3 regions of the Streptomyces sp. NPDC020958 genome follow, and region 1 is predicted to be linked to each of the others. Evidence: riboswitches for the same ligand, from Rfam matches in the RefSeq annotation. Region 1 holds a riboswitch; each other region holds the start of a gene.
What was found. A riboswitch is a leader RNA that binds a small molecule or an ion and turns the genes downstream of it on or off. The one in region 1 is predicted to bind cyclic di-AMP.
Positions count from the first base shown of each region.

Region 1 (5,474 bases):
CCCCGATCCGCCAGGCGCCTTTCGGCCCGGTCCTGCCGCTCGGCGTTGTGACAGGTCGCCACGTCAAGGCGGTGATCGTCGGCGTCGGCCGCCGGAAACCTCTCCGGCCCCCGGCCGGCGCTTCCCGCAGCCGCGCCCACGCCGACGTCACCGGCCCCACTGACGGCACCTCATCACCGAGGCGGCGGAAGCCACTTGAGGCCGAAACGCACCGTGAGTCCCATGGGCGTGCCGTCCGTATTCTCTGATCATGGTCGCACCTTCCCCGTACTCGCTGATCGCCACCGACCTGGACGGCACGCTGCTGCGTGCCGACGACACCCTGTCGGACCGGTCGCTCGCCGCCCTGGCGCGGGCCGGCCGGGCCGGCGCCACGCACCTCGTGGTGACCGGCCGCCCCGCGCCGAGAGTGCGCCCGCTCCTCGACGATCTCGGCTGCACCGGGCTCGCGGTCTGCGGCCAGGGCGCACAGGTGTACGACGCCGGCACGCACCGTCTGCTGTGGTCGGTCACGCTGGACCGGGAACTGGCGGAGACCGCGCTCGGCAAGGTCGAGGCCGAGGTCGGCCAGGTGTACGCGGCGGTCGACCAGGACGGCGTGGACGGGCTCACGCTCATCGAACCGGGCTACCTGATGCCCCACCCCACGCTGCCCGCCCTGCGCGTGGACCGGCGTGACGACCTGTGGTGCGCGCCCATCAGCAAGGTGCTGCTGCGCCACCACACCTTGTCCGACGACGAACTGGCGGCGACCGCCCGCGCGGTGGTGGGGTCGCTGGCGACGGTCACCATGTCGGGACCGGGGACGGTGGAGCTCCAGCCGTGCGGGGTGACCAAGGCGACCGGGCTGGCGCTGGCCGCCGACCACCTGGGGCTGTGCCCCGAACGGGCCATCGCCTTCGGTGACATGCCCAACGACATCCCGATGTTCGACTGGGCGGCCCACGGAGTGGCCATGGCCAACGCGCACCCCGAGCTCCGGGCGAGGGCCGATGAGATCACCACGTCGAACGAGGACGACGGCATCGCCGTCGTCCTCGAAAGACTCTTCGTCTGATGCGGGGTGCGCCGGTCAGTACGCGCCGTGGACGTTGTCGATCGAGCCGTACCGCGCGGCGGCGTAGTTGCAGGCGGCGGTGATGTTCGCGACCGGGTCGTAGATGTCGAAGGACGTGCCCGCCACGTGGTAGGCGTTGAACGTCGGGTCGATCACCTGGAGCAGGCCCTTGGACGGGATGCCGGCGGCCGCGTTGGAGTCCCAGAGGTTGATGGCCCGCGGGTTGCCGGACGACTCGCGGATCACGTTGCGGTAGATGCCGTTGTAGGAGCCCGGGATGCCCTTCTGGGCCATGATCGCGAGCGACTCGCGGATCCAGCCGTCGAGGTTGTTCGGGTACCCGGCGGGCGTCGTCGAGGCCGTGACGGAGGTTGCGGGGGTGGCGGCGGAGGCGTCGGCCGCGCCGATGAGCGGAAGGGCGAGTACGGCGGCGCCGGTACCGACGGCGGCGAGCGTGCGGGCGATGCGGGTGCGGCGGGGCTGGGCGGCAGCAGGCATGGCGAAGTTCCTCTCCGTCGCCTGCGAGGTGAGCTGTCGGGTTCGGGCTCGGGGAGTGCCCGGTCGCGTCACCCGAAGGCGATGCGACTTCACCCCTAGCCGGTCCGGGACGGCGTCCGTCGATGACGGCGGCCGCCCGGTCCGGCGACTTACCTGGTTCCCCCGCTCCTGCCGTGCGAATGAACTCGTCGATGGGTTAGGACGGGCGGCGGCAGGATTCGGCGTCCGCCCGGCGAGCGGGAACGTATGCGAGAGCACATGTCCGGAACAAGTGGTGGATTCACATAACGCGCCGATTGACCTTGATCTGAGGCGTATGAGGTACTTGATCCTTTGCGGTCGCCAAGCCTCAACTGGCGCACAGGGAAAGGCGAGGGAGGGCGTCGTGCGGCGTGCGGGACACGGGGGTCCGAGTGACCTACTTCACGAAACCGCAATCACGGCAAAAAGGGCATGAGGGATTAGTTGAATCCGCCCGCGTCGCCCAGGGATTCGGTGATTGTCCTAATTGTCTTATTGAATGGAATTGCGGCTCTAGGGGGTGAATGAGTCATTCGGGCGTCATTCGTCGAGCGTGGTCGACGTGTTGACGGCCGATTGCGTCAAGGCCGCGCGGAGTGCCGGGAATTCCCGAGGGGTGGCGTGCGTGATCCTGGTCACCCGGGGAGAGTGCGTCCAGGTGGGTGACATCGGCCAAGTCGGTGGATGTCATGTCTTATCATCTGATCAAAAACATACCGGTCGTGATCCGATGGTGCCCGGGGTGTAACCGTGGGCGCCCTCGGTGATCGAAACCTGACCGGATACGCTGACTTGAGTGATGGCAGCGACCTATCGACAAACCGTGTAATCGCCAGTGGACACCAGCAGACAGGAGACCCTCGTGACCGTCGTCGGGCCGTTCGGGCTGAGCGTGCGGGACCAGGCTCTGGAAGCCGATGTCCAGGCTGGATTGGCGGCTGTCGAGGAAGGCCTGCTAGAGGCCACCAAGAGCGAGGTCCCCTTCATCACGGAGGCCGCGCAGCACCTCGTACGGGCCGGCGGCAAGCGGTTCCGGCCGCTGCTGGTGATGCTCGCCGCGCAGTTCGGCGACCCCTACGCACCGGGTGTCGTGCCGTCGGCCGTCGTCGTCGAGCTGACCCACCTCGCCACCCTGTACCACGACGACGTCATGGACGAGGCCTCCGTGCGGCGCGGTGTGGACAGCGCCAACACCCGCTGGGGCAACTCCGTCGCCGTTCTCACCGGCGACTTCCTGTTCGCGCGCGCCTCGCAGATCCTCGCCGACCTCGGGCCCGAGGCGGTCCGCGTCCAGGCCCTCGCGTTCGAGCGGCTGGTGACCGGCCAGATCCTGGAGACGGCGGGGCCTTCGGACGGGCGCGACCCGGTCGACCACTACCTCGACGTCCTCGGCGGCAAGACGGGCTCGCTGGTGGCGGTCTCCTGCCGTTTCGGCGCGATGATGTCCGGCGCCGACGAGACGGTCGTGGACGTCCTCACCCAGTACGGCGAACGCCTCGGGGTCGCCTTCCAGCTCGCCGACGACGTCCTCGACATCGCCTCCGACTCGCACGAGTCCGGCAAGACCCCGGGCACGGACCTCCGCGAGGGCGTTCCCACCCTTCCCGTGCTGCGGCTGCGGGAGCGGGCGGCCCGGCTGGGGCTGGCCGAGGACATCGCGCTGTGCGAGCTGCTGGACTCCGACCTCACCGACGACGCCCGGCACGCGCAGGCGCTCGCCGCGCTGCGGGTGAACCCGGCGCTGGAAGAGGCGCGCCGGGACGCCGTCCGGTACGCGGAGGAGGCGCGGGCCGCGCTCGCACCGCTGCCCGAGTGCGACCCGAAGGCGACGCTGGTGGAGCTGTGCAACGCGGTGGTGCACCGGGCCGGCTAGGCCCGGCACCCTGCCGACCGTGCGGACCCTTCGGTTCTGCCCGAGGGCCGGGCCGGCCTGCGACGCGACGGCGCCTGCCGCCGCCTGTCACCCCCTGTGACGCACCGGACTCCGGCATCCCGCAGGAGGCGTCCGCACCGTTCGACCCCTACGGGTCGGTGGAGGCGTCGGCCCCCTCATGTCATACCGGAGGCGTACGCGGAGTTGGCTCCCCGGTCTGACGCTTGAACGCCTCCGATTTGGTGAGATGGAAACCACGGAAATCACCACCGCTCACCGATTCGGGTGAGAATGGCGGCTCAGGGTGGGACACGTGCGAGACGGCCGCCGCCGACGACGGAGGTAAGGCACACATGGCACCGTACGAATCCGACGACAGCGCGGGGATCGCGCAGGCCGACGACGAGCGGCGCGCCGAACGGCGGCGCAAGGCCACGCGGTACGTCGTGCCGGTCACGGTGGTGGGGGTGGCCGCGGCCACGATCGGCCTGGTCCCGGCGCTCGCCGACTCCGGTGACCCCAACCTGCCGAAGATCAGCGCGCAGGAACTCATCAACAAGATCGCAAAGTCGGACGTGCAGCAGCTGTCCGGCACCGTGAAGATCAGCACCGACCTCGGCCTGCCCGACCTCGGCGGCCTGGAGAGCAGCCTGATGTCCGGCGCCACCCAGCGCGGCGGCGCCGGCTCCTCCGCCGACCCCACCGCCAAGCTCACCGAACTGGCCACCGGCACGCACACCCTGCGCGTGGCCGCCGACGGACCCGAGAAGCAGAAGGTGTCGCTGCTGGAGAGCGGCGCCGAGTACAGCCTCATCCACAACGGCACGGACGTCTGGGGCTACGACAGCAAGTCCGACGAGGTCTACCACTCCACCGTCGCGGACTCCGGCAAGGAGCGCCACGCAGCCCCGGCCACGCCCAAGGACTTCGCCGACGAGGTGCTCAAGTCGGTCGACGACACCACGTCGGTGAAGGTCGACGGCACCGCCCAGGTGGCCGGCCGGGACGCCTACCGCCTGGTCATCAAGCCCAAGCAGTCCGGTACGACGGTCGGCGCGATCAGCATCGCCGTGGACGCCAAGACCGGCACGCCGCTGAAGTTCACGCTCACCCCGTCGAGCGGCGGCGCGGCCGTCGTGGACGCCGGCTACACACAGGTCAGCTTCGCGAAGCCGGCGGCCTCGACCTTCGACTTCACCCCGCCCAAGGGCGCCAAGGTCACCGAGGGCGACAAGGCCGACAGGGCGGCCGGATCAGACCGGCACGGCGACGGCGGCGAGAGCGGCAAGGCCACCGGGACGCCCGGCAAGGGCGCGCCCAAGCACCTGGAGAAGGGCGGCTTCGACGTCCTCGGCAAGGGCTGGAACTCCATAGCCGTCCTGGACTCCGGCAGCAAGGGCGGCCTGCCCACGGGCTCCGGCTCCGCCTCCGGCAAGGCGGGCGACCTGAGCGGCTTCCTCGGCTCGCTCGGAGACCCGGTCTCCGGAAAGTTCGGCAAGGGCACCGTCTTCTCCACCCGGCTGATCAACGCCCTGATCACGGACAACGGCAAGGTGTACGTCGGTGCGGTGGACAAGGCGGCCCTGGTGAAGGCGGCGAACGCGGGTTAGCCGGGGGCGGCGCGGGAAGTGTACGTACCCCGTGCCGCGAGGCAGGACGAAACGAGGGAGCCGATGGACCGACCGTCCGCCAGGGAGCGGGAGCCGGAGAACCCGGGCGCGGAGGGCGGCACCGCCGAGGCCGACGCCCCGGCGGGCGGGAGCGTCATCGACACCCGCGGCCTCACGAAGCGCTACCGCGGCGGACAGCTCGCCGTGGACGGTCTCGACCTGACCGTCCCGGCGGGCAGCGTCTTCGGCTTCCTCGGTCCGAACGGCTCCGGCAAGACCACCACCATCCGCATGCTGATGGGCCTGATCACACCCACCTCGGGCACGGCCCGCGTCCTGGGCCGCCCGATGCCGGGCGCCTCCCGCGTCGTACTGCCCCAGGTCGGGGCCCTCATCGAGGGCCCGGCGCTGTACG
Region 1 is NZ_JBVHFU010000008.1:90,652-96,125, forward strand. Features, by position in the region: gene ACZ3KP_RS23470 (HAD family hydrolase) at 251-1,057, shown strand; gene ACZ3KP_RS23475 (transglycosylase SLT domain-containing protein) at 1,073-1,555, opposite strand; cyclic di-AMP (ydaO/yuaA leader) riboswitch at 1,559-1,756, opposite strand; gene ACZ3KP_RS23480 (polyprenyl synthetase family protein) at 2,439-3,449, shown strand; gene ACZ3KP_RS23485 (LolA family protein) at 3,803-5,059, shown strand; gene ACZ3KP_RS23490 (ABC transporter ATP-binding protein) at 5,123-5,474, shown strand, end outside.

Region 2 (5,474 bases), on a different contig from region 1:
ACTCCAAGCTGCTGGAGGAGCGGATCGTCTTCCTGGGCGCCCCCGTCGACGAGACCTCGGCCAACGACGTGCTGGCGCAGCTCATGTACCTGGAGTACGCGGCTCCGGAGCGGGACATCGCGCTGTACATCAACTCCCCGGGCGGGTCGTTCGGCGCGATGGCCGCGATCTACGACACGCTCCGTTACGTCACCTGCGAGGTGCAGACCGTCTGCCTGGGGCAGGCCGGCGCCTCGGCCGCGGTGCTGCTCGCGGCCGGCACCCCGGGCAAACGGTCGGTGCTGCCCGGCGCCCGCATCGTGCTGCAGCAACCGGCCCTGCCGGAACCGGTGCAGGGCCGGCCGAGCGATCTGTTCATCCAGGCGGCGGAGTGGGAACGGACCCGCGGGATGGTGGAGGAGATGCTCGTCCGGCACACCGGGCGCACCCTCGAGCAGGTCCAGCGGGACCTGGAGCGGGACCTGGTCCTGGACGCGCCGGGGGCGGTGGCGTACGGGCTGGCGGACCGGGTCATGCCCACGCACCGGCCCCCGCTCGGCCGGCCGCACGCGGGGTGAGCCGCCGATGCTGCCACCGGAGCTGCCGCCGCTGCCCGCGCTGACCCGCGCGGAGGGTGAGCTGATCGACCGTTACCTGGACGTGGTCGACCTGCTGGGCCGCATCAACCCGGCGCAGAACGAGGACACCTACCGCGGTCTGCGCGCCGCGCAGGCGCTGGTGCGCGCGGCGTCCGAGCTGCGCGACGCGCTGGCCCTGATGCATCGACGGGGCGAGACGGAGCTGCACGGGGACACGCTGGCACGGGCGTTGCGGGTGCTCGACGGCGAGCGCCGGACCGCTCGCGTCGCACTCCCGCCCGACTGCGTACGGTGACCTCCGCAGGAGTCCGGTCCGATGTGTCGACGCCACGCCCGGGCCGGAGTTGAAACGACCCAAAGGGGTTACCGCCGTTCGGCGGAGTGTGGCGTGGTTTTACCTGACCGAAAAAGCCGCTCGACTCGCCTGCGCCAGGGTGGTCGTGGAGGGCTTCGGCGCAGGTCCGGGGCTACGCAGTGGAGTTGACGGATAATCGAACACAGGGTTGTCCACCCGAACGGGTGGGTGGTGAGTAACCCCACAAATCCCCGGTTCCGTTGGGATTTTCGGACACGAGTGCGTGAAGATCCCTGTCTGACGACAAGCCCCCGCCACCACGGCGGGGCGGTCCGGGCGGACGCCGAGTCCTGCCGCCGCCCGGATGACGTCGACAGCAGTGCATCGGCAGGAGTGGAGGACCCAAGCACGACGGGTCGCCGGAACGGTCACGCCATGACCGGACCGAGCAGCCCTTGGGGTGAAGCCGTGGCAACACGGCCGGGCAACTTCGCCAGCCCGAATCCGACAGGTCATCCTTCACAGGCGGCTGACGAAGGGTTGCGCATGACTGCGCTCAATCGGGTTCCGTCGCTCATGGCCCGGGCCGGTACGGCCTCGGCGCTGACGATCGCCGCCGTGGGCGGCTCGATCGTGATCCCTGGTGTCGCCTCCGACGCCTCGGCCGCCACGCTGGCGACGAAGGCACTGCAGGTCGCTGCCTCGAAAAAGGGCTCACCCTACCGGTGGGGCGCCACCGGACCGAACAGGTTCGACTGCTCCGGGCTCACGCTGTACTCGTTCAAGAAGGCGGGCAAGACCCTGCCGCGGACGGCGGCCCAGCAGTACAACAAGACCCGTCACATCTCGGCCGGCAGCCGCAAGGCCGGGGACCTGGTCTTCTTCCACTCGGGTTCCAGCGTGTACCACGTCGGCATCTACGCCGGGAAGGGAAAGATCTGGCACGCCCCGAAGACCGGGGACGTGGTGAAGCTCCAGAAGATCTGGACGAAGAGCGTCTGGTACGGCCGGGTCAGCTGACCCCGCCGCGCACCGGCCGGCGGGAGCTCAGGGCTACGGCTCCTGCTGGCCGGCCGCGGTGACGGGGTGGGCCGGAACCGTCCAGGGCAGTTCGACGAAGACCGTCTTGCCTCCCTCCCGGGTGGGGCGGACCCGGAGTCTGCCGCCGTACTCGGCGGTGAGCCAGCGGATGATGACCATGCCGCGGCCGTTGTCCTGCTGGACCGCGGCGGGAAGTCTCCTGGGGAAGCGCGGATGACTGTCCGTGACGCCGATGCGCAGGTGCTCGTCACGGTCGAGGACGAGGTCCAGCGTGAAGGTGGGCGACTGCCCGAAGGTGTGCTGCACGGCGTTGGTGGCGAGTTCGGAGACGATGAGGCGGATGGTGTCCGCCGTGTCCGTCTCCGGTGGCAGTCCCCACTCCGCGAGGGTGTCCAGCGCATACGCCCGGGCCGCGGCGACCGAGGCGGGTTCGCTCGGCAGGGTGACGGATGCTTCCAGGTGGTCTGCCATGGCGACGTCGTCCCTTTCCTCGGGACCGGAGTCCGACTTCCTCGGGACCGGAGTCCGGCACGGTGGGGATGGTTCGAGTACGGTCCCGGACTGGTACTTCTCCGCCAGACTGCCATTACGGGGCCGGTCACGGGGAGCGATCCACCAAGATGTGCATATATCTGTCGCTCGAAGCGGTGAACTCTGCGACACCGGACCGTATATGGGCGGCCAGATTGAGTAAGGAGTAGCCCATGCAGAACGGTCCCGCGGTACGCCGCCGGAAACTGGGCGCCGAACTGCGCACGCTGCGCACCGGCGCGGGTCTCACGAGCGGCGAGGCCGCCCGCCTGGTGGGCTGGCACCAGTCGAAAGTGAGCCGGATCGAGACCGGCGCCAGCGGTGTGAAACCGGCCGATGTGCGGTTACTCCTCGACGCCTACGGGGTGGCCGAGGGGCAACTGCGCGAGTTGCTGCTGGTATTGGCGGGGTCGGAGGACACCGCGGGACGACATCACTGGTGGCACGCCTACCGGGGGGTGCTGCCGCCCGCCTACCGGGATTTCATCAGCCTGGAGTCGCAGGCGGGCGCGATGCGCACGCTGGAGACCTCGGTGGTGCCGGGGCTGCTGCAGACCGCCGAGTACGCCCGCGCGGTGACCCGGGTGGCCGCCGACGGGCTCGACGACCAGGCCCTCGACGCCCTGGTGGAGGTGCGTCTGGCCAGGCAGGACGTGCTGCGGGGCGATCCGCCGCTGAAACTGAGCGCGGTCCTGGACGAAGCGGTGCTGCGGCGGGAGGTGGGCGGCCCGGGGGTGATGGCCCGCCAGCTGCGGCGGCTGACGGAGGCGGCCCGGTTGCCGCAGGTGCGGCTCCAGGTGCTGCCGTTCGCGGCGGGGGCGCATATCGGCATCACCGGTCCTTTCGTAATCTTCTCATTTCCGAGCACTTCTGATCTGGACGTGGTTGTTCTCGACCAGTTGACGAGTAGCCTTTACCTCGAACGGAAAGAAGACCTCCAGGCCTACGCGGAGGCCTTCAACACCCTTCAGATCCACGCCCTTTCACCCGAGGACTCGTTGGATTACATCGCCGGGATAGGTGACGGCGCGTAAGGAGGCACCATGACTGCACTGCCTCGGAACGTACCTTCAAGTACGGATCTGCGCGGTGTGCGATGGCTGCGCAGCAGCTACAGCACCGGAGCGAACAACTGCGTGGAGACGGCACGGCCGCACTCCGGCCCACCGGCCGGGCTGCTCGCCGTACGCGACTCCAAGCACCCCGCCGGGCCCGCGCTGCTCTTCTCCCCCGAGAGCTGGGCGGGTTTCGTGGCCACGTTCACCGGCTGATCAGCCGGTAACCGATTCCGTATCCGCATGCGCGCAAGGCCCGGCCGTGTCACGCCGACTCATGGTCGTGTCTCGCCGATCACACGTACAGCGCGTTCGATCTCGGCCCCGGAGAGGTCGGCACGGGCGGTCAGCCTGAGCCGTGAGACGCCGTCCGGCACGGAAGGCGGACGGAAACAGCCCACGGCCAGGCCTGCCGACCGGCAGTCGGCCGCCCACCGCACGGCCTCCTCCGGGGACGGGGCCCGCACGGAGACCACCGCGGCGTCCGGTCGTACCGCCGACAGGCCCGCGGCGGTCAGCCGTGCGTGCAGTTCGGCGGCCACCTCGCGCGCCCGGGCCGCGCGGGCGGGCTCGCGCCGCAGCAGCCTGAGGGCCGCCAGCGCCGCGCCCGCGGCCGCGGGCGCCAGACCGGTGTCGAAGATGAAGGTCCGCGCCGCGTTCACCAGGTGGTCGATCACCCGGGCAGGCCCCAGCACGGCCCCGCCCTGGCTGCCCAGCGACTTGGACAGGGTCACGGTGACCACCACGTCGTCGGCGCCTGCGAGACGGGCCGCGTACGGCGCGCCCCGCCCGCCGTCCCCGATGACCCCGAGTCCGTGGGCGTCGTCCACGAGCAGTCCGGCGCCGCGCTCCCGGCACGCCTCGGCCAGCGCGGCGAGCGGCGCCGCGTCGCCGTCGACCGAGAACACCGTGTCGGAGACGACCAGCGCGGGCCCCTCGCGCGTGCCGAGCGCCTTGCGCACGGCGTCCGGGTCGGCGTGCCCGACGACCTGGGTGGTCCCCCGCGCCAGCCGGCAGCCGTCGATCAGGGAGGCGTGGTTGAGGGCGTCGGAGACGATCAGGGAGCCGTGCGGGCCGAGCGCGGTGACGGCGGCGAGGTTGGCCGCGTAGCCCGAGGAGAAGACCAGGGCCGCCTCGAACCCGCAGAACCCGGCCAGCTCGCGCTCCAGCTCGGTGTGCAGCTCCGTCGTGCCGGTCACCAGCCGGGAGCCGGTGGAGCCACCGCCCCACGTCCGGGCGGCCTCGGCCGCGCCCTCGGCGACCTCGGGATGGTGGGCGAGGCCCAGGTAGTCGTTGCTCGCCAGGTCCAGCAGCGGTGAGTCGGCGGGACGGGGGCGCAGGGTCCGTACGAGTCCGGCGCGGCGGCGGAGTTCCGCCTGTTCGTCGATCCAGCCGAACGCCATGGCCCCTCCGGTGCTTTTGTAGGCAGTGGACAGACCCTAGCGGGACCGTCGGCCGCCCACTGTGTGGCGATACCCACATGTCGATCTGCCAGGGTTGTGCGAACTCTCCTTGGCCCGGAGCAGCCTCTTGGTACAGGATCGGCTCTCATGGACCTGCTGAACACGCTGGTGGACAAGGGGCTTCGGCGCGAGCTGCCGACCCGCGAGGAAGCGCTCGCCGTGCTGGCGACCTCCGACGACGACGTGCTGGACGTGGTGGCCGCGGCGGGCAAGGTGCGCCGGCAGTGGTTCGGCCGGCGCGTGAAACTCAACTACCTGGTCAACCTCAAGTCGGGCCTGTGCCCGGAGGACTGCTCGTACTGCTCGCAGCGCCTCGGCTCCTCGACCGGGATCCTGAAGTACAGCTGGCTCAAACCCGACGAGGCCTCCAAGGCGGCGGCCGCGGGCCTCGCCGGGGGCGCCAAGCGGGTGTGCCTGGTGGCCTCCGGGCGCGGTCCGACCGACCGGGACGTCGACCGGGTCGCCGGCACCATCAAGGCGATCAAGGAGCAGAACGAGGGCGTCGAGGTGT
Region 2 is NZ_JBVHFU010000001.1:169,547-175,020, reverse strand. Features, by position in the region: gene ACZ3KP_RS00805 (ATP-dependent Clp protease proteolytic subunit) at 1-557, shown strand, start outside; gene ACZ3KP_RS00800 (hypothetical protein) at 565-873, shown strand; cyclic di-AMP (ydaO/yuaA leader) riboswitch at 1,232-1,416, shown strand; gene ACZ3KP_RS00795 (C40 family peptidase) at 1,420-1,893, shown strand; gene ACZ3KP_RS00790 (ATP-binding protein) at 1,927-2,385, opposite strand; gene ACZ3KP_RS00785 (helix-turn-helix domain-containing protein) at 2,619-3,479, shown strand; gene ACZ3KP_RS00780 (DUF397 domain-containing protein) at 3,489-3,716, shown strand; gene ACZ3KP_RS00775 (8-amino-7-oxononanoate synthase) at 3,776-4,903, opposite strand; gene bioB (biotin synthase BioB) at 5,051-5,474, shown strand, end outside.
Region 2: another riboswitch for cyclic di-AMP. It lies ahead of ACZ3KP_RS00795 (C40 family peptidase); the one in region 1 lies ahead of ACZ3KP_RS23475 (transglycosylase SLT domain-containing protein).

Region 3 (5,474 bases), on a different contig from region 1:
CGTTCACCCATCAGCGCGGCGCCCCTGCGGGACCCGTCGCGCAGGTCACCGCTGTCGCTCGAAAGGTTTCCGCATGCTCTCCGGGAACGGTCGTCACCGTCGCCCCCGTCAGGCTCCGGCTCTTCTCGTCGCGGCCGGAGTGACCGGCTCCGCCATCGCCATCCCGCTGCTGGGTGCGGCGAGCGCCAACGCGGCCGACGACACCACCTGGGACAAGGTGGCCGAGTGCGAGAGCGCCGGCTCCTGGAGCATGGACAGCGGCAACGGCTACTACGGCGGACTGCAGATGTCCCAGGACGACTGGGACAAGTACGGCGGTACGGACTACGCCGCCACGCCCGACCAGGCGAGCCGTTCGCAGCAGATCGCGGTCGCCGAGAAGATACTCGCGGACCAGGGCACCAAGCCCTGGCGGACCTGTGCCCTGCTGGCCGGGCTCTCGTCGGACGACGCCTCGGTGAACGTCGACACGGGCCTCGACGGGTCATCCAGCTCCTCGGGTTCTGCCGACTCGTCCTCCGGTTTGTCGGACTCGTCCTCCACGAGTGACTCCGGCGACTCCGGCGCGTCGTCCGCGACGAAGGGCCCCGGGACCGAATCCGCGTCCCCTGCTCCGAGTTCCAGCGCGAGTGACACCTCGAAGGCGCCCACTTCCGGCACATCCGACAGTGCGGGCAAGGTGGACAAGTCGGCACCTTCTGCCTCCGCCTCCTCGAAGGCCCACGAGAATCCGGTGATTCCGGACTCCAGTGACGACTCGGACCACTCGTGGCAGACCGGCGGCTCTTGGAGTCTGGTCGACACGGGTGCCGTCAGCAGCGGCGGCAAGCATCGCGGTGACTCGGCGGACGAAAGTGTGACAAAAGGTCAGGGGGTCGCATCCTCCGGCCGTCACGCCTCCGCCGACGCCGCCGGTACCTACACCGTCCGTGACGGCGACACCCTCGCCTCCATCGCCGACTCCCTTGGCCTCGACGGCGGGTGGCGCGCGCTCTACGCGGTGAACAAGGCCGACATCGGCGCCGACCCGAACGACATCGCCTCCGGTCAGACCCTGAAACTCGGTAGCTGAACGGGCCAAATGGGGCGGGAGTTGACGCCCCGTTTGGAGATTATTGTCCGCTTTGGTGAAAGTGTGGGATGAGTCTCAGAAGCCCTGATCATCTTTGAAATTCACCTGATCGTCTGTTTACGGTCGAGGCCGCTCGTCACCGCGAGCCCCGGCTGTCGCAACGCCGAGTCCTGCCAGCGGCCGCCCGGGAACAGTCGTCGCGTCAAGCGCCGTAGGCAGGAGCGGGGGACCCAAGGTAAGCGCCGGGTCCGGCAGTTGAGCCCTCAGGGGCCTCACGGCCGAAAGGCCGCCGGAACCGGCTAGGGGTGGAGCCGCGCGTCTCGCGAGAGCGGGCCGTGCGGCCGGGCAACTCAACCGGCCCGAACCCGACAGCTCACCTCGCAGGCGTCGGTGAGGGGATCTTCCATGCTGTTTTCCGGCAAGGGCAAGCACCGTCGTCCGTCCAAGGCCGTCCGCGCCATCGCCGTCGCCGGTGTCACCGGTGCCGCCGTCGCCGCCCCGCTGATGGCGGCCGGTGGCGCCTCCGCCGCCACCGCCTCCGAGTGGGACACCGTCGCCCAGTGCGAGTCCGGCGGCAACTGGTCGATCAACACCGGCAACGGCTACTACGGCGGTCTGCAGTTCTCCGCCTCCACCTGGGCCGCGTACGGCGGCACCGCCTACGCCCCGCAGGCCGACCAGGCCACCAAGGCGCAGCAGATCCAGGTCGCCGAGAAGGTCCTCGCCGCCCAGGGCAAGGGCGCCTGGCCGGTCTGCGGCAAGGGCCTGTCCGGCGCCGCCTACACCGGCGGCACCTCCAGCTCGTCCAGCTCCAGCTCCGCCGGCTCGTCGAGCAGCGGCAGCGCCGGCACGAGCAGCCGTACGACCGGCACCCAGGCCGCCTCCCGCTCCGCCGACCGCCCGGCCGCCAAGAAGACCGTCACCACCCCGACCGGCAAGAAGGTCAAGAAGGGCGACGGCGAGTACAAGGTCGTCAAGGGCGACACCCTCAGCTCGATCGCCGAGAAGCACAAGGTGAAGGGTGGTTGGCAGGCGCTGTTCAAGCTGAACAAGGACATCGTCGACGACGCCGACGTCATCTACCCGGGCCAGCAGCTGCACCTGAAGTAAGAACCTGGGGGGTCACCCCCGTCCCCCACGGGCCCCGCTCCGGTGCGTTTCCCCCCGAACGCGCCGGAGCGGGGTTTCTCTTTGCGGTCACGCTCCTTGACCCGCTCTTCTCCCGTTCTTCATCGGGACCCCCCTTTGTTCCGCGCGTGAACAATGAGTACCGTCAGGGTGTCCACGGGCCGGTCGGTCGGCCGGCTGACGGCCCTGGGCCGGTTAGGCTCTAGTCGCAAGGCTGAGCAAGGGCCGACCAGGTCCGCGTGCGCCCCGCACAACCAGCGTCACATCCCAAGAAGGAGATGCTCGTGCCGTCCATCGACGTCGTCGTAGCCCGGGAAATCCTGGACTCCCGAGGTAACCCCACGGTCGAGGTCGAGGTCGGCCTCGACGACGGCAGCACGGGTCGTGCCGCCGTCCCGTCCGGCGCCTCCACCGGCGCCTTCGAGGCCATCGAGCTCCGTGACGGCGACCCCAACCGCTACCTCGGCAAGGGCGTCGAGAAGGCCGTCCTCGCCGTCATCGAGCAGATCGGCCCGGAGCTGGTCGGCTACGACGCCACCGAGCAGCGCCTGATCGACCAGGCGATGTTCGACCTGGACGCCACCGACAACAAGGGCTCGCTCGGCGCCAACGCCATCCTCGGTGTCTCCCTCGCCGTCGCGCACGCCGCCTCCGAGGCGTCCGACCTGCCGCTGTTCCGCTACCTGGGCGGCCCGAACGCGCACCTGCTGCCGGTGCCGATGATGAACATCCTCAACGGCGGCTCGCACGCGGACTCCAACGTGGACATCCAGGAGTTCATGATCGCCCCGATCGGCGCGGAGTCCTTCTCGGAGGCGCTGCGCTGGGGTGCCGAGGTCTACCACACCCTGAAGAAGGTCCTGAAGGCCAAGGGTCTGTCCACCGGCCTCGGCGACGAGGGCGGCTTCGCCCCGAACCTCGAGTCCAACCGCGCCGCGCTCGACCTCATCCTGGAGGCGATCAAGCAGGCCGGTTACGTCCCCGGTGAGCAGATCGCGCTCGCGCTCGACGTCGCCGCGTCCGAGTTCTACAAGGACGGAAAGTACGAGTTCGAGGGCAAGTCCCGCTCGGCCGCCGAGATGACCGAGTACTACGAGGAGCTCGTCGCCGCGTACCCGCTGGTCTCCATCGAGGACCCGCTGTTCGAGGACGACTGGGCAGGCTGGAAGGTCATCACCGACAAGCTCGGCGACAAGGTCCAGCTGGTCGGCGACGACCTGTTCGTCACCAACCCGGAGCGCCTGGCCCGCGGTATCGAGGAGGGCACCGCGAACGCCCTGCTGGTGAAGGTGAACCAGATCGGCTCGCTCACCGAGACCCTGGACGCCGTCGAGCTCGCCCAGCGCAACGGCTTCAAGTGCATGATGTCCCACCGCTCCGGCGAGACCGAGGACGTCACCATCGCCGACCTGGCCGTCGCCACCAACTGCGGCCAGATCAAGACCGGCGCCCCGGCCCGCTCCGAGCGTGTCGCCAAGTACAACCAGCTGCTGCGCATCGAGGAGATCCTCGACGACGCGGCGGTGTACGCCGGCCGCTCCGCGTTCCCCCGCTTCAAGGGCTGAGCCGGTACCCCCTCTCGTGGGTAAGGCTTAGCCAGTCGTACGTACGTCCCCGAACGCGGTCCCGTACCGTGTGCGGGGACGTACGCACGTATCAGGGAGGCGGGGACATGGCCGTGAGGGACCGGGACCGGTTCTCCACCGCGACCAGGCTCAAGCTGCTCGGCGAGCAGACGGCGGCCCGGGTCTACCGCTCCCAGACCAAGCGTCAGGCCCGCCGCTCCCGGCTGACCGGGCGCGCGGCGCTGCTCGCGATCGTGCTGTGCACGATGATCGTGGCGCTCGCCTATCCGATGCGGCAGTACGTCTCCCAGCGCGCCGAGATCGCCGACCAGCAGCGTCAGCAGCGGCAGGCCAGGCAGCGGGTCGAGCAGCTGCGCGACCTGAAGGCGCGGTGGCAGGACGACTCGTACGCCGAGCAGCAGATCCGGCAGCGGCTGCACTACGTGATGCCGGGGGAGACCGGGTACGTCGTGATCGACCCCGGTGCCGCCCGGCAGGCGCACGTGTACCTCGGGGCGGCCGACCGGCCCTGGTACGCGAACGTCTGGGACGGCGTCGACAAGTCCGACGCGTCCGACCAGTGAACCGACAGAAAGCCACGCAGAACACAGTCATGCACACGCCTCCGCCCGCCACTGAGCGTACCGAGCCCACCGACGCCGACGTCGAGGCCTTCAAGCAGCAGCTCGGGCGGCCGCCGCGCGGGCTGCGGGCGATCGCGCACCGGTGCCCCTGCGGGCAGCCGGACGTCGTGGAGACCGCGCCGCGGTTGCCGGACGGGACGCCGTTCCCGACGCTGTACTACCTGACGTGCCCGAAGGCCGCGTCCGCGATCGGGACGCTGGAGGCCAACGGCGTGATGAAGGAGATGACGGCGCGGCTGGAGAGCGATCCGGAGCTGGCGGCGGCGTACCGGGCCGCGCACGAGGACTACGTCCGGCGCCGGGACGAGATCGAGGAGCTGACCGGGTTCCCCAGCGCCGGGGGGATGCCGGACCGGGTGAAGTGCCTGCACGTGCTGGTGGCGCACTCGCTGGCCGCCGGGCCGGGCGTGAACCCGCTCGGCGACGAGGCGATCGCGATGCTGCCGGAGTGGTGGGCCAAGGGGGCCTGCGTGACGCTCGCCGGTGACCCGGCGCCGACGCACACCCCGGAGGACGACAAGTGACCCGCGTCGCCGCCATCGACTGTGGCACCAACTCCATCCGGCTGCTCGTCGCCGACGTGGACCCGGAGACGGGGGAGCTCGTCGACCTGGACCGCCGTATGACGATCGTCCGGCTCGGGCAGGGCGTCGACCGGACGGGGCGGCTCGCGCCGGAGGCGCTCGCGCGGACGTTCGCCGCCTGCCGGGAGTACGCGGCGGTCATCAAGGAGCACGGCGCCGAGCGGCTGCGGTTCGTGGCCACCTCGGCGTCCCGGGACGCGGAGAACCGGGACGAGTTCGTGCGGGGCGTGCTGGACATCCTCGGTGTCGAGCCCGAGGTCATCACCGGCGACCAGGAGGCCGAGTTCTCCTTCACCGGTGCCACCAGGGAGCTGGGGGGCCGGCGCGACCTCGCCACGCCGTTCCTCGTGGTGGACATCGGCGGTGGTTCGACCGAGTTCGTGGTCGGTGACGCGCACGTGCGGGCCGCGCGGTCCGTGGACGTGGGCTGTGTGCGGATGACCGAGCGGCACCTGGTGCACGAGGGGCGGGTCAGCGACCC
Region 3 is NZ_JBVHFU010000004.1:107,456-112,929, reverse strand. Features, by position in the region: gene ACZ3KP_RS14380 (transglycosylase family protein) at 74-1,072, shown strand; cyclic di-AMP (ydaO/yuaA leader) riboswitch at 1,270-1,474, shown strand; gene ACZ3KP_RS14375 (transglycosylase family protein) at 1,478-2,182, shown strand; gene eno (phosphopyruvate hydratase) at 2,479-3,765, shown strand; gene ACZ3KP_RS14365 (FtsB family cell division protein) at 3,873-4,349, shown strand; gene ACZ3KP_RS14360 (DUF501 domain-containing protein) at 4,379-4,933, shown strand; gene ACZ3KP_RS14355 (Ppx/GppA phosphatase family protein) at 4,930-5,474, shown strand, end outside.
Region 3: another riboswitch for cyclic di-AMP. It lies ahead of ACZ3KP_RS14375 (transglycosylase family protein); the one in region 1 lies ahead of ACZ3KP_RS23475 (transglycosylase SLT domain-containing protein).